2 regions of the Pantoea sp. RCC30.1 genome follow, and region 2 is predicted to be linked to the other one. Evidence: predicted binding sites of a transcription regulator. Region 2 holds the regulator's gene; the other holds the start of a gene.
What was found. The regulator PurR, encoded in region 2, represses purine synthesis genes. The targets are predictions, from matches to a motif close to CANGCAAACGTTTGCNTG.

Region 1 (7,455 bases), on a different contig from region 2:
CATCCCGACCGCCATAATGGCGTTAACCGAGGTCTGCTGCAGAATGTTGAAGAGGTTCGCCACGGTAAAGAAGTTCGGGCTCTGGCTGGCCACCACGGCGATCAGCACCATCAGCGCAATCAGCGACTTCTGTTCCAGAAGCCAGCTTTTGCTAAACCAGCGACGGCTGGCCGGTAAAGTTTGGGTCGTCATACCACTAAATCCTCGCTGTGTTGCTTGCCTACGGCGGCTGCCATCAGGCTTTCCTGAGTGGCTTCTTCTCGGGTAAATTCGCCGCTGATACGGCCTTCATGCATCACCAGAATCCGATCGCTCATGCCCAGCACTTCCGGCATTTCCGAGGAGACCAGGATGATGCTCAGCCCTTCGGCTTTAAACTGGTTAATCAGTTGGTAGATCTCTTTCTTCGCACCGACATCCACACCGCGTGTCGGTTCGTCCAGAATCAGCACGTTGGGCCGGGTCATCAGACCGCGGGCAATCGCCACTTTCTGCTGGTTGCCGCCTGAAAGCAGGCCAATCGGCTGCTCCATGGAAGGCGTTTTAACGTTGAACAGACGGATAAAATCGCCCACCGCCAACTGCTCTGCTGCGTGTTTCAGCGTGCCGCTGCCATGACTGAAATAGCGCAAGGCCGTCAGCGACATGTTCTCTTTCACTGACATGCCCAATACCAGGCCATCGCGCTTACGATCTTCGGAGATATAGACGATGCCATTAGCCAGCCCATCCTGCGGAGAACGCGTCACGACTTCCCGGCCATTGAGCCACAAGTTGCCTTCGCGACGCGGCAATGCGCCGTACAGCACCTTCATCAGTTCGGTACGACCCGCGCCCATCAAGCCGGAAACGCCGAGGATTTCACCTTTGCGCAGGCTGAAGCTGACGTTCTCTACGCCCGGTCCGCTGACGTTCTCCACTTTCAGCCGCACATCGCCTGGCGCCTGATCGATATGAGGATATTGATCTTCCAGCTTACGTCCGACCATCATCTCGATGAGGCTCTCTTCGGTCAGCTCGCTGACCGGACGCTCAGCAATAAACTGACCGTCGCGGAACACCGTGACGTCATCGCAGATCTCAAAGATCTCTTTCATGCGATGCGAGATATAGACGATGCCACAGCCCTGTGCTTTCAGCTCGTTGATGACCCGGAACAGCGACAGCGTTTCGGTATCGGTCAATGCATCAGTCGGTTCATCCATGATGATGACCTGCGACTCAAAACTCAGGACTTTGGCGATTTCGACCATCTGCTGATCGCCAATCGACAAATCCCCCACCAGCTTGTGGCTGTTGAAGCGCAGATTAAGACGTTTAAGCAGTGCATCCGCTTCGGCATACATACGCGGCCACTGAATACGGCCAAAACGACCGACATATTCGCGACCGAGGAAAATATTCTCCGCCACGGTTAACTGAGGGATCAGGTTCAGTTCCTGATGGATGATGCCAATGCCCGCTTCCTGAGACGCTTTCGGTCCACTGAAGCGGGTCTCTTTGCCGAGCCAGCGCAGCGTACCGGCATCATATTGGTAGATCCCGGTCAGCACTTTCATCATGGTGGACTTGCCTGCGCCGTTCTCGCCCACCAGCGCCATCACGCGTCCTGCCCGGACATTCAGCGACGCACCCTTGAGAGCTTTCACGCCCGGAAAGGATTTTTCAATGCCGTCGAGTTGCAGTAAAGGTTGCATAGCGGCCTCAGAAGGTCACACCGGCGCTGAGGATGACATTGGCAAACGGAGAACACTCTCCGCTGCGAATGACCGCCTGACTACGCTGCGTTTGTTGTTTGAATTGTTCATGACTGGTGTAGCTGATGGTGATGATATTCCCCTGGTGCTGTTGCAAGGCTTCGAGCACGGCGACAAGCGCACTATGAAGTTGCGGATTATGCTGCTTAATCTCTTCCGCGATCAGGGCGCTCTCTACCTGCATCTCCAGTGCGACAGCATTAACCACCTGCATAAAATCGGGCGTACCCGGCGTGAGCGCTAAGTCGATACGCTGCGGCCCTGCCGGAATGGGCAAGCCTGCATCGGCAATCGTCAGCGTATCCGTGTGTCCCAGGCGGGCAATCACATGAGAGAGTTCAGCGTTTAACAAGCGACCTTTTTTCATCTTTACACTCCACAGCGAAACGTTTCGCTGCGTGGAGTGTATGAAAAGCCGCCATCAACTCAACGGGCAAAACAGAAATCTGTGATCGTCATCGAAACGTTTCGCTCACGAGGGGGGGAATTTGCATTAAGGCGGGGAATGGGCAGAAAAAAGGGCCGCGAATGCAGCCCTGAAGGAAAAGATTAAGGCAGTTTTTTAACCTGCTTAACGTCCATCTCAATGCTGTTGAAATCTTTATCCAGTTCACCCGTCAGCTCAACGTTATCTTTGGGCGTGATAGTCTGGCCGTTCCAGTGCTTATGGTCAATTTCGACGTTCATGGTGCCGGTCTGGTCGCGGAACAGATAATCTTCCTTGCCGATCTGTTTCTCCAGCTTGCCGCGCACGGTGATCCAGCTGTCATCTTTCATCTCTTCAGCCTGCTTCACGGTCATCACACTGGTGTGATCGGCACTGAAGCCGCCCTGGCCGGTTGCTGACTGCGTCTGTGTGGCTGGCGCGCTGGGATCAACAAATCCGCCCTGCTGCGCAGCGAAAACCGGGGTGGAAGCCAGCATAACGACGGCCAGAATTGCAGCGTGCTTTTTCATGGTGTACCCCTTTCTAGGTAGTGTTTTCGGTTTGAATATGCCCATTTGACCATAGAGTTCTTAACAGCTTCTTAAGCGTTAAAAATAAGCTAATTTCGCCGAAATCAGCTGTACAGTGAGGAAGTTGCTTCGTATAAAGCGCTATCGGAACAGGGAGACGTGATGCGTATTTTACTGATTGAAGACGATCGCTTAATTGGCGACGGTATCAAAGCGGGGCTGAGCAAACTGGGTTTCAGCGTTGACTGGTTTACATCTGGTGAGTCGGGCTTTAACGCGCTGGAGGCCGCGCCCTGGGATGCAGTAATTCTGGATCTCTCTCTGCCAGAGCGGGATGGACTCGATATCCTGCGGCAGTGGCGACAGCAGGGCAACGATGTGCCGGTGCTGATACTGACCGCTCGCGATGCGCTCGATCAGCGGGTCGAAGGCCTGCAGATGGGAGCCGATGACTATCTGTGTAAGCCCTTTGCCTTAACCGAAGTGGCCGCTCGCTTACAGGCGCTGATCCGCCGCCGTCACGGCCAGCTGCAGCCGGAACTGCGCCACGGTAACGTGGTGCTGATCCCCGGCAGCCACAGTGTGATGCGCGAGGGTGAGACGATTGAGTTGAAAAGCCGTGAACTGGCGCTGCTGGAACTCTTTATGCGAAACCCGGGCCGGGTGCTGACGCGTAGCCAGCTGGAAGAGAAGCTCTACAGCTGGGACGCCGATGTCTCCAGCAATGCGGTGGAAGTGCATATCCATCATCTGCGTAAAAAGCTGGGCAGCGCGTTTATCCGCACGCTGCACGGTGTCGGTTATACCCTGGGGGCCGCCGAATGCGATCAATGAGCCTGTTTCTTCGGCTGGGCATCGGTTTTGTCCTGCTGCTCGGCCTCTGCTGGGCCAGTGCCAGCCTGAGTGCCTGGCATCAGACGCGTGAAACCCTTGATGAGCTTTTTGATACCCAGCAGATGCTGCTAGCCAAGCGTCTGCTGACGCTGGATTTCTCCTCGCTGGACAACACCACGCTGCCCAGAACCAAAGAGATACTGCACCACCATCGCGGCGAACAGGATGATGATGCGCTGGCCTTTGCTGTCTTCACGCGTGACGGAAGACAAGTGATGAATGATGGCGATAATGGCCGCTATCTGCCGTTTGAGGCGGAGTATCAGGGATTTCATGAGGGTCAGCTCACCAATGATGACGATCGCTGGCGGTTTGTCTGGCTGACCACACCCGATAAACGGTTCCGGGTGGTAGTGGGTCAGGAGTCGGAATACCGTGACGACATGACGCGGGATGTGATGAAAGCCAGCGTGCTGCCCTGGCTGATCGCGCTGCCCTTTATGTTGCTGCTGCTGATCGGTCTGGTCTGGTCTGAACTGCGACCGCTAAAGACGCTGGCACAGCAGCTGGCGCAACGCGCGCCCGATGACGATACGTCGCTGCAGGCAGACCGCGTGCCGAAAGAGGTGCAACCGCTGATGGTCGCGCTAAATGGCCTGTTTAGTCGCATCAGCGCCATGATGCAGCGTGAACGGCGCTTTACCTCCGATGCCGCGCATGAACTGCGTAGTCCGCTGGCCGCGCTGCAGGTGCAAAGCGAAGTGATTCAGCTGACCGCGGATGACGAAGTGATGCGAACCCATGCGCTGCAGCAGCTGGATGCCGGCATTGTCCGCGCAACGCGGCTGGTGGATCAGCTGCTGACGCTCTCGCGAGTTGAAGCCGATGATGCGCGCAGCGCCTTCGAACCGGTGGCGCTGAAACGCACGGTGCAGGAGACGCTCGCCGCGCAGCTGCCGCTGGCGGATAAAACCGGTGTCACGCTGCGACTGCACGCGGAGGCCGATCCGCAGATTCAGGGGCATCCGTTGTTACTGTCACTGCTGGTGCGAAATCTACTGGATAACGCTATCCGCTATACGCCTGCGGGCAGTGACGTTGATGTGCGGTTGCAGGCAAATAGCCTGGCGGTGGAAGATAACGGCGAGGGACTCAGTACAGAGGATCTGCAACGGCTCGGTGAGCGTTTCTGGCGACCGCCAGGTCAGGAGAAGAGCGGTAGCGGGCTGGGATTATCAATAGTCCGCAACATTGCCCAGCTGCACGGGATGCAGGTCACCTTCAGTCAGCGACCCGGCGGCGGATTATGCGTCACGCTGCACTGGTCAGCGCCCGCCCCGTAAGGCGGACGCTGCAGATCAAATCTCGACCTGGGTACCCAGCTCAATAACCCGGTTTGGCGGGATCTCAAACTGGTCTGGCGCGCGGAGTGCATTGCGCTGCAGCGCCAGGAAGAGTTTACCGCGCAGGCGCAGATACCACGGCCGTTTGCCGATGATCAGCGACTCATGCGACATGAAGAACGACGTCTCCATCATGCGGCAGTTGAGCCCCTCCAGCCCGCAGCGGTGGAAAATCTCCTCGACGTTTGGCGTTTCACGCCAGCCGTAGCTCGCCACCACGCGCCAGAAAGTTGGCGACAGCTGCTCAATGGTGACGCGACGCACGTTGTGCACGTATGGCGCATCTTCAGTCCGCAGCGTCAGCAGCACGACCCGCTCATGCAACACTTTGTTGTGCTTTAGATTATGCAGCATGGCAAACGGAATCACATTCAGCGCACGCGACATATAAACCGCCGTGCCCGGCACGCGAACCGGCGGCGATTTCTCCAGTGAGGCGATCATCGCCTCCAGGGAATTTCCATGTTCGTGCATACGGCGCAGCAGGCGGAAACGTTCGCTTTTCCATGTCGTCATAATGATAAACATCACCAGGCCGAGACAGAGCGGCAACCAGCCACCAGAGAAGATTTTCACCAGGTTGGCGGTAAACAGCGGCACGTCGATGCAGAGCATCAGTACCAGAATGACGGCCACCGCCAGCTTGTTCCAGTGCCAGTTTTTAACCGCCACGGTGCATGAGAGCATCGCCGTCAGCACCATAGTGCCGGTGACCGCAATACCGTAGGCCGCAGCCAGATTACTTGAATGTTCAAAGCTGATAATCACAATCAGCACCGCGAAGTAGAGCACCCAGTTAATCACCGGAATATAAATCTGGCCCGATTCGCGCTCAGAGGTGTGGATGATACGCATCCCCGGCAGATAGCCCAGTCGCACCGCCTGACGCGTCAGCGAGAAGACGCCAGAGATCACTGCCTGCGAAGCGATAACCGTGGCCAGGGTCGCCAGAATCAGCATCGGGATCAGCGCCCAGTCCGGCGCCAGCAGGAAGAAGGGGTTTTTAATCGCTTTGGGATCGCTGAGTAACAGCGCGCCCTGACCAAAGTAGTTCAGCACCAGCGATGGCAGCACTACTGAGAACCAGGCCAGCCGAATCGGCACTTTACCGAAGTGACCCATATCGGCATAAAGCGCTTCAACCCCGGTAATCGCCAGCACCACCGCGCCAAGCGCGAAGAATGAGACAGATTTATAGTGCAGGAAGAATTCGACCGCATAGGCGGGATTCAGCGCATGCAGCACTTCCGGATTTTTCATGATGCCGTTGACCCCAAGGATCGCCAGCACCAGGAACCAGACCAGCATCACCGGCGCGAAAAGTTTGCCCACCATGCCGGTGCCATGTTTCTGAATCGCAAACAGCAGCGTCAGCACCGCAATCGACATCGGCACAATAAAGGGATCCAGCGACGGCGCGGCAATCTCCAGGCCTTCAATGGCTGACATCACCGAAATGGCCGGCGTGATCACCACTTCCCCATAGAAGAAGCTGCCGCCAATCAGGCCCATGATCACCAGCACCGCTGTGGCACGCGCACCGGTATGGCGGCCTGCCAGCGACATCAGTGTCAATATTCCGCCTTCACCGGCGTTGTCTGCGCGCATCACATAACTGATGTACTTCAGTGAGACCACCAGCACCAGCAGCCAGAAAATCAGCGACAGAAAGCCAAATACCGCTTCCCGCTCAACGCCGAAGCCAAACTGTCCGGAAAGACATTCACGCAGGGTATACAGCGGACTGGTGCCGATATCCCCGTAAACAACACCAATAGCGGCCAGCGTTAATCCGCGAAGTGACTGCTTATTATCCGAGCTCATAGAGTTATCTTTTGTTGGAGTCTAAGAGGCGCGAAAACCCCTCGCTCAGGCCATCAAAAAGCGCACAGTATGCACGGTTTACCGAAAATTCCTATACCCGCTTCGCCTGTCTGCCAGGGTAACCGGGTCGTTTCTGGCGATAAAGCGTTATTTAGCGTCGCTTTTAAATCAGGCAAACCTTCTGAAACAAAAAAGCTGACAGCTATCAACGCTTTCACGCATGATGCTCTATAGAGTAAAGCGCTTGCTTAAGCGCGGCGGCCCGACGATCGTAAGGACATTGAAGTGATTATGGCTCAACCCCATCTTTTGGCAGAAAGAATTTCTCGCCTTAGCAATGCGTTAGAAAAAGGATTGTATGAGCGGCATCATGCCATTCGTCTTTGCCTGCTGGCTGCGCTGAGTGGTGAAAGCGTGTTCCTGCTGGGACCGCCCGGCATCGCCAAGAGCCTGATTGCCCGCCGCCTCAAATATGCCTTTCAGCATGCCCGCGCTTTTGAATATCTGATGACCCGTTTCTCAACCCCGGAAGAGGTGTTTGGTCCGCTATCCATCCAGGCTCTGAAGGATGAAGGGCGCTATCAGCGTCTGACCAAAGGGTATCTGCCTGACGCGGAGATTGTTTTTCTGGATGAGATCTGGAAAGCCGGCCCGGCGATTCTGAATACCCTGCTGACCGC
Region 2 (7,455 bases):
TTATGGTGGCGCACAATGCCACGTTCGACCTGAACTTTATGTCAGCGGCGGCGGAACGTGCCAGCCTGAAGCGCAATCCATTTCACCCGTTTGCCACCTTTGACACCGCAGCGCTGAGTGGACTGGTGCTGGGTCAGACGGTTCTGGCGAAAGCCTGTATTGCGGCGGGAATGGAGTTTGACAGTACGCAGGCGCATTCGGCGCTCTATGACACTCAGCAGACGGCAACGCTGTTCTGCGAGCTGGTGAACCGCTGGAAACGGTTAGGTGGCTGGCCACTGCCCTTCGCGGAAGGTGATGCAGAAGCCACGACATCCGCATAAGGGATGCCGCAATGAAAAAGGCCGACGTGATGTCGGCCTTTTTTTATTCTGCTTCTTTAAACTTCTCTGCAGTCTCTTTGATCAGCGTCTGCAGTTCACCTCGTTGTAACATCTCGACGATGATGTCGCAGCCACCGACCAGCTCGCCATCAACCCACAACTGCGGGAAGGTTGGCCAGTTAGCGAATTTCGGCATCTCGGCACGAATGTCCGGGTTCTGCAGAATATCCACGTAAGCAAAACGCTCACCACAGGCTGACAGCGCCTGTACCGCCTGTGCAGAGAAACCGCAGCTAGGCAGTTTCGGGGAACCTTTCATGTACAGCAGGATCGGGTTTTCTGCGATCTGGCGCTGAATTTTTTCTACAGTACTCATAATTGCCTTCCTTAATTCGTCACTTCGTGTTTGTTTATTGTAGCGACTTCGCAGCGTGACTGAAAACGAGATTTTGACCGCTGCCCGATTAAATCGCCATCATTGTTAAGTTCAGCTTCGTGACGCCTGAATCCCTGATTATTAACAGCTGGTAACAGTTTAATAATTCGTAATAATTTCGTTGATATAAGACGCTGAAAATGTTCATTTTCAGCGCGATTACGTGGGTTGCAAAGATTAATATTAAAAGGCATTACAGTTTTTAAAAGAACTGGACTAGAATGGCCTGGGCGCTGATCCTGGATCAGATTAATCTCAACTTTGTCGCGGTGCGTAGTGGCCCTGACAACTTAACTAATCAACGGACTATGCGTTTAATCATTACGCTTTTGATGCTGGCCTTTGCGCAACTGTTTTTCAACGTCGCTGCTGCTTCACCGCACGCGCCGGTGAACGTCAGTACGCATAAAGCAGAAAAAAAGAGTGCGCGCGACGATGAGCGCCGCAAACGTCGCCAGGTAAAAACGGTGACGAAAAAGACTCGCCTCAGCCCTGTTCAAAAACTCAAAACTAAAAAACAGAAAAAAGTCGAACTCACTGCGAAACAGACGCCTGCTAAGAAGACCTCGCTTAAAACCGCCCGTATCAGCAAAAGCAAAGAAAAAAATAAAGAGAAGAAACGCTATGGTCATCAGCGCCAGCTAAAAACCGCTGAGGTCACCACCAGCGAACCTGGCACAATTAAAATGAGCAAATCCCACCGTCAGCGCTATCAGAAGGCACGTGAAACCGCGATGACCAAGCTGATGGGCCAGTTGGGTAAACCTTATCAGTGGGGCGGCACGTCACCCCATACTGGTTTCGATTGCAGCGGTCTGGTCTGGTACGCCTATAAAGATCTGGTGAAGTTTAAGATCCCGCGTACCGCTAACGAGATGTATCACCTGCGTGACGCAGCGCCAATTAAACGCGAGTCGCTGGAGAAAGGCGATCTGGTCTTCTTCCGCATTAACGGTCGCGGTACTGCGGACCACGTCGGCGTTTACCTGGGCGATGGCAAGTTTATTCAATCGCCACGTACCGGTAAAGATATTCAGATCAGCGCATTAGGAGAAGATTACTGGCAGCGCCACTACATTGGCGCCCGTCGGGTGATGACGCCAAAAACTATACGCTGAGCAGCAGAACAGTCAGAAAAAGCCGGGATAATCCCGGCTTTTTTATTAGTGCAGAATGGCAGTAAAACTAAAGGCCACAATCATCAGCAGACAGCCTGCGGTGGTCATTAACGCCAGTTTAAGATCGGTACTCATTGTTTGCTCCTTAGTCACACAATTTGTAGGGATATGGCATTTTCCCACACAGCCCGGTAAAAATCTCGTTTTATCCGTCCAGCCTTGTTAGAATCCCGCCTCTGTTGCGCAACGCGCGCAACTCTGATTCCGTTTGCGCATCTTTTAAGGCATTTATTCTCCGCCAGCGGCCTGTTTACGGGCAAGAAAAGCTGCATTTTTGCGGAAAAAACCCTGAGCAGACGCAAACGTTTAACACTACGCTTATCATAGAGTTAGATAAGCACTGGAGTCCGATTTTCATGGCAACAATTAAAGATGTGGCGAAACGCGCCGGCGTCTCAACGACCACCGTTTCGCACGTCATCAATAAAACCCGCTTTGTCGCTGAAGAGACACGCAACGCGGTCTGGCAGGCGATAAAAGAACTTCACTACTCGCCGAGCGCCGTCGCGCGCAGCCTGAAAGTGAACCACACCAGGACGCTGGGCCTGCTTGCCACCTCCAGCGAAGCGCCCTATTTTGCTGAAATTATTGAAGCGGTTGAAAATCACTGTTTTGACAAAGGCTATACGCTGATTCTGGGTAATGCGCATAACGACCTGCAAAAGCAGCGCGCCTACCTCAGCATGATGGCGCAGAAACGCGTCGATGGTCTGCTGGTGATGTGCTCTGAATATCCGGACGATCTGCTGCAGATGCTGGAAGAGAACCGTAATATCCCAATGGTGGTGATGGACTGGGGCGAGTCGCGCGCCGACTTCACCGACACGGTGCTCGATAATGCTTTCCAGGGCGGCTATCTGGCTGGACGCTATCTGATTGAACGCGGACACCGTGATATTGGTGCTATCCCCGGTCAGATGGAACGCAACACTGGTGGAGGACGCCACGCCGGTTTCCTGAAGGCGATGGAAGAAGCGGGTATTCAACCGCGTGCCGAGTGGATTGTGCAGGGTGACTTCGAGCCGGAGTCAGGCTATCAGGCGATGCAGCAGATCCTGTCGCAGAAACAGCGTCCAACGGCGGTGTTCTGCGGCGGTGACATCATGGCGATGGGCGCGATTTGCGCCGCCGACGAGATGGGCCTGCGCGTCCCGCAGGATATTTCGGTGATCGGTTATGACAATGTGCGCAACGCCCGCTATTTCGCACCGGCCCTGACGACCGTGCATCAGCCTAAAGCCCAGTTGGGTGAAAAAGCGCTGGATATGCTGCTGGACCGCATCACCAGTAAGCGTGAAGTGTCACAAACGATTGAAGTCCACCCTACGCTGATTGAACGCCGTTCCGTGGCCGATGGTCCATTCCGCGACTATCGCCGTTAATCTTCGCTTAACCACTCCTGATTAAGTGTTTGCGCATCACCCAGATAGCTGAGCAACCAGCCTGTTGCCGGTGATGCGCGATCTTCAGCCCAGCTGACGCAGCAGGGGCTGTCCGGGAACGCCACCGGCAGTGTCAGTTCAACCAGCTGGCCGCTGTCCAGCAGTGGCCTGGCAAGATGACCCGGCACCATCGCCACACACAATCCCGCCTGTACGCACTCCAGCCCGGTCTGCCATTCCGGCACCACCAGCCTGCGCTGGTTATCCAGCGTCCATGTCATACGGCGTGGCAGCGCACGCGAGGTATCTTCCAGCACCAGTGATGGCCAGCTTCGCAACGTGTCATCATCGATCTGGCTCGCCTGCGTCAGCGGATGATCCGGCGCGACCACGCAGCGCCAGTTGAGAGTGCCCATATCGCGAAACGCAAAACGTCCGCCCACCGGGATTGCCTGCGTGGCACCAATCGCGACCTCCACCCGGCCATCGGCCAGCGCATCCCAGACGCCGTTAAAGACTTCATAGCTGATGATGAGCTCCATATCGGGGAAGTGGCGATAGAAATCTTTAACCAGTTGCCGGGTGCGCTGAGGCTTTGCAATACGGTCAACGGCAATGCTGAGCTGCCCGCGCCAGCCGTTGGCAAGCTGCTGACACTGTCGCCGGGTGGCAAGCATTTTTTTGATGACGCTGCGCCCTTCCCTGACAAAATGCTCGCCTGCCGGGGTGAGGACCACTTCACGATGCTGACGCTCAAATAGCGGCACCGCCAGCCAGTTCTCCAGCTGGCGCACCGTGTAGCTGATGGCAGAAGGCACCCGATGTAACTCCTGCGCGGCAGCGCTGAAGCTGCCCCCACGGGCGACCGCGTCAACCACTTCTAATGCATATTCTGACCACATAATCTGCCTTCAAAAATTTTAACAGCAATCGGCAAATATTACCGTTTCACAGCAGCAAACGCACCTTTTACACTCTGCCGCGTTTATCCTGCAAAAATGAGAATGAGATGTTGTCGAATAAAGGATTTATGCCTTACCTTGCCCTGCTGAGCATGCTCGGCTTTTTAGCCACAGATATGTACCTGCCCGCCTTCGGGGCGATGCAGCAAACCTTTAATACCTCACCCGGCCTGATCAGCGCCAGTATGAGTCTCTTTCTGGGAGGCTTCGCCCTGGGTCAGCTATTCTGGGGACCGCTCTCCGATCGCATTGGTCGCAAACCTGTGCTGCTGGCCGGACTGGCCATGTTTGGCATCGGCTGTGCGGGCATGCTGTGGGTGAATAATATCTATCTGATGCTGGCGCTGCGCTTCGTGCAGGCGATTGGCGTCTGTGCTGCGGCCGTGAGCTGGCAGGCATTAGTGGTGGATCGCTACCCTGCCGCGCGCGCCAACAAAGTCTTCGCCACCATTATGCCGCTGGTTGCGCTCTCTCCCGCGCTGGCGCCGTTGCTGGGTGCCTGGCTGATCGGCCACTTCCACTGGCGTTCGATTTTCCTGGTGCTGACCCTGATTGCGATGGCGCTGATACTGACCACGCTGCGTCTGCCCACCGTTCGCAAAGCCGCAAGTGAAAAAAAGGCGCAGCCGGGCTTCTTCACGCTGCTGAAATCGCGGGTCTACAGCGGCAACGTGCTGATCTACTCTGCCTGTTCTGCCAGCTTCTTTGCCTGGCTGACTGGCTCGCCGTTTATTCTGGCGGATCTGGGTCTCTCACCCGCCGATATCGGCCTGAGTTATGTGCCCCAGACCCTCGCCTTTTTAATAGGTGGATTCGGCTGTCGCGCTCTGCTCAACCGCTTTAACGGTGCACAGTTGCTGCCCTGGATGCTGGGCGTCTACAGCCTAAGCATTCTGTCGCTGTTTGCTGTTGCGCTTGCAGGCAACAGCACGCTGGTGAGCCTGATGGTTCCGTTCTGCGGGATGGCGCTGGCTAACGGGGCGATCTATCCGATTGTGGTTTCCAGTGCACTGATGCCCTTCCCGGATGCCACTGGTAAAGCTGCTGCTTTGCAGAACACCCTGCAGTTAGGACTCTGCTTCGCCGCCAGCCTGGCGGTATCAGCTGGATTAACCCAGGCGCTGTTTACAACCACGCTGATGATGGCGGTGACCATTGTGCTCGCGTTGATCGGTTACGCCATGCAGCGTGCCGCAAACGCACAAACTGTTGTTGCCTCTGCGCAACCTGCCTGCCAGGATAATCATTGATACCCTGACTTCTTACTTAGCGCCCTAACAATAAGTTATTGAATATTGACCCGCGTGAGCATATACTCATCCGGGTCAACAAACCTGTAATAAATCAACAATATAATAACGTAATAATCTGATTGGCACCCTGCTGCCGGGACGGTATTCGCGCGCGTTATTCTCATCTTACCCGACCTGCTGCAGGCTGTTCCAGTCCTCTGTATCACACAATAACCGGTTTGCGGAGCCATCCGCATCGTTTCTCAATGCCTGAATAAATTGACTACTCTTTGTTCAGGTTCAGATTGGACAGGTGGTGGAAAATCTATGAGTTCATCTTATGCAGAAGCAGTGAGCCCTGAAGAGAACCATTGGTATCGCATCGTTCATGAACTGCTGGAAAAAGCGGATATCGAAATTAATGGTTCACGTTCCTGGGATATTCATATTAATCATCCTGGTTTTTTTAAACGTGTTCTGCAGGAGGGCTCTCTTGGGCTCGGTGAGAGCTACATGGATGGATGGTGGGAGTGTGACCGGCTGGATATTTTCTTCCACCAGGTACTTAAACACAAACTCGATCAGCAGCTGCCTCATCACTTTAAAGACACGCTGCGCATTGCCGCCGCCCGCTTAACCAATCTGCAGTCAAAAAAACGGGCGTGGATTGTCGGTAAAGAGCATTACGACCTGGGCAACGATCTCTTTTCACTGATGCTCGATCCATACATGCAATACTCCTGTGGCTACTGGAAAGAGGCTACGACGCTGCCAGCAGCGCAGGAAGCCAAGCTGGATATGATCTGCCGTAAATTAGCGCTGGAACCCGGGATGTCGCTGCTGGATATTGGCTGTGGCTGGGGCGGCCTTGCGGAATTTGCCGCACGTCATTACGGCGTCAAAGTGCATGGCGTGACGATTTCCGCTGAACAACAGAAACTGGCGCAGCAGCGCTGTAGCGGGTTAGACGTCACGATTCTGTTGCAGGATTATCGCGATCTGAATGAGCAGTTTGATCGCATTGTTTCGGTGGGGATGTTTGAGCATGTCGGGCCGAAAAATTACGCCACCTATTTTGATGTGGTCGATCGTAATTTAAAGCCTGACGGTCTTTTCCTGCTTCACACCATCGGTGCGATTAAGACCGATATGAGTGTCGATCCCTGGATCGATAAATATATCTTCCCCAACGGCTGTCTGCCTTCAGTGCGTCATGTGGCGGATGCCAGCGAGCCCCACTTTATTCTGGAAGACTGGCATAACTTTGGTGCCGATTACGACAAAACACTGATGGCCTGGCATGAACGCTTTTTGCAGGCCTGGCCAGAGCTGGCTGATAAATATGGCGAACGCTTTAAACGGATGTTCTCCTATTATCTGAATGCCTGCGCTGGTGCCTTCCGGGCGCGTGATATTCAGCTGTGGCAGATTGTGTTTAGTCGCGGCGTTGAGGGCGGATTACGGGTGGCGCGGTAGGACCCGGTTATCATGCAGATGCTGCGAATGCCAGATCATATTGGATCTCACAGCAATGAATAGGCTTAACGAGCAGGGAACCGGATCAGAACAGGAAAGCGTCCCGCCGCCCGGATAAAAATGCCGGAAGCATTTTTGAACAGCGCAACGCGTTGGCCCGGCAACGTGCGCACCTCAGGGATGAGGTGCGTAATCGCGCGGGCCGAGCGTGTTATGGACTGGTTTTTGCGTCTTTCCAATCTGACCCTGTTGCCTGTGATGGCTCGGTATCACCGCAAAACAGTTCAGACCCTATCACAACGCTCAAAGGCGCTTACACGCCTTTTATTTACTCTCGGAGTCAGGCTGACCGGTCAGCATACTCATCGCCGCCGCAGCATCGCGCTGGGCTAACACCCGCTCCACGGTCTCTACGATTGCCTGCGTGTGCGGATCGATCTCAATATTGACCCGGTCGCCAAACGTC

Region 1: a site for PurR is predicted at 2,137-2,154, ahead of rbsD (D-ribose pyranase). Genes of this name have one in related genera too.

What each region holds. Positions count from the first base shown of each region.
Region 1 is NZ_JBXUHX010000003.1:236,547-244,001, reverse strand. It holds gene rbsC (ribose ABC transporter permease) at 1-192, opposite strand, end outside; gene rbsA (ribose ABC transporter ATP-binding protein RbsA) at 189-1,697, opposite strand; gene rbsD (D-ribose pyranase) at 1,705-2,124, opposite strand; gene AC2LB6_RS05155 (YgiW/YdeI family stress tolerance OB fold protein) at 2,307-2,714, opposite strand; gene qseB (quorum sensing response regulator transcription factor QseB) at 2,877-3,548, shown strand; gene qseC (quorum sensing histidine kinase QseC) at 3,536-4,891, shown strand; gene kup (low affinity potassium transporter Kup) at 4,907-6,775, opposite strand; gene ravA (ATPase RavA) at 7,067-7,455, shown strand, end outside.
Region 2 is NZ_JBXUHX010000017.1:43,132-50,586, reverse strand. It holds gene rnt (ribonuclease T) at 1-323, shown strand, start outside; gene AC2LB6_RS15725 (Grx4 family monothiol glutaredoxin) at 367-702, opposite strand; gene AC2LB6_RS15720 (C40 family peptidase) at 1,068-1,877, shown strand; gene cydH (cytochrome bd-I oxidase subunit CydH) at 1,923-2,012, opposite strand; gene purR (HTH-type transcriptional repressor PurR) at 2,294-3,319, shown strand; gene punR (DNA-binding transcriptional activator PunR) at 3,316-4,221, opposite strand; gene punC (purine nucleoside transporter PunC) at 4,329-5,531, shown strand; gene cfa (cyclopropane fatty acyl phospholipid synthase) at 5,841-6,989, shown strand; gene AC2LB6_RS15690 (riboflavin synthase subunit alpha) at 7,314-7,455, opposite strand, start outside.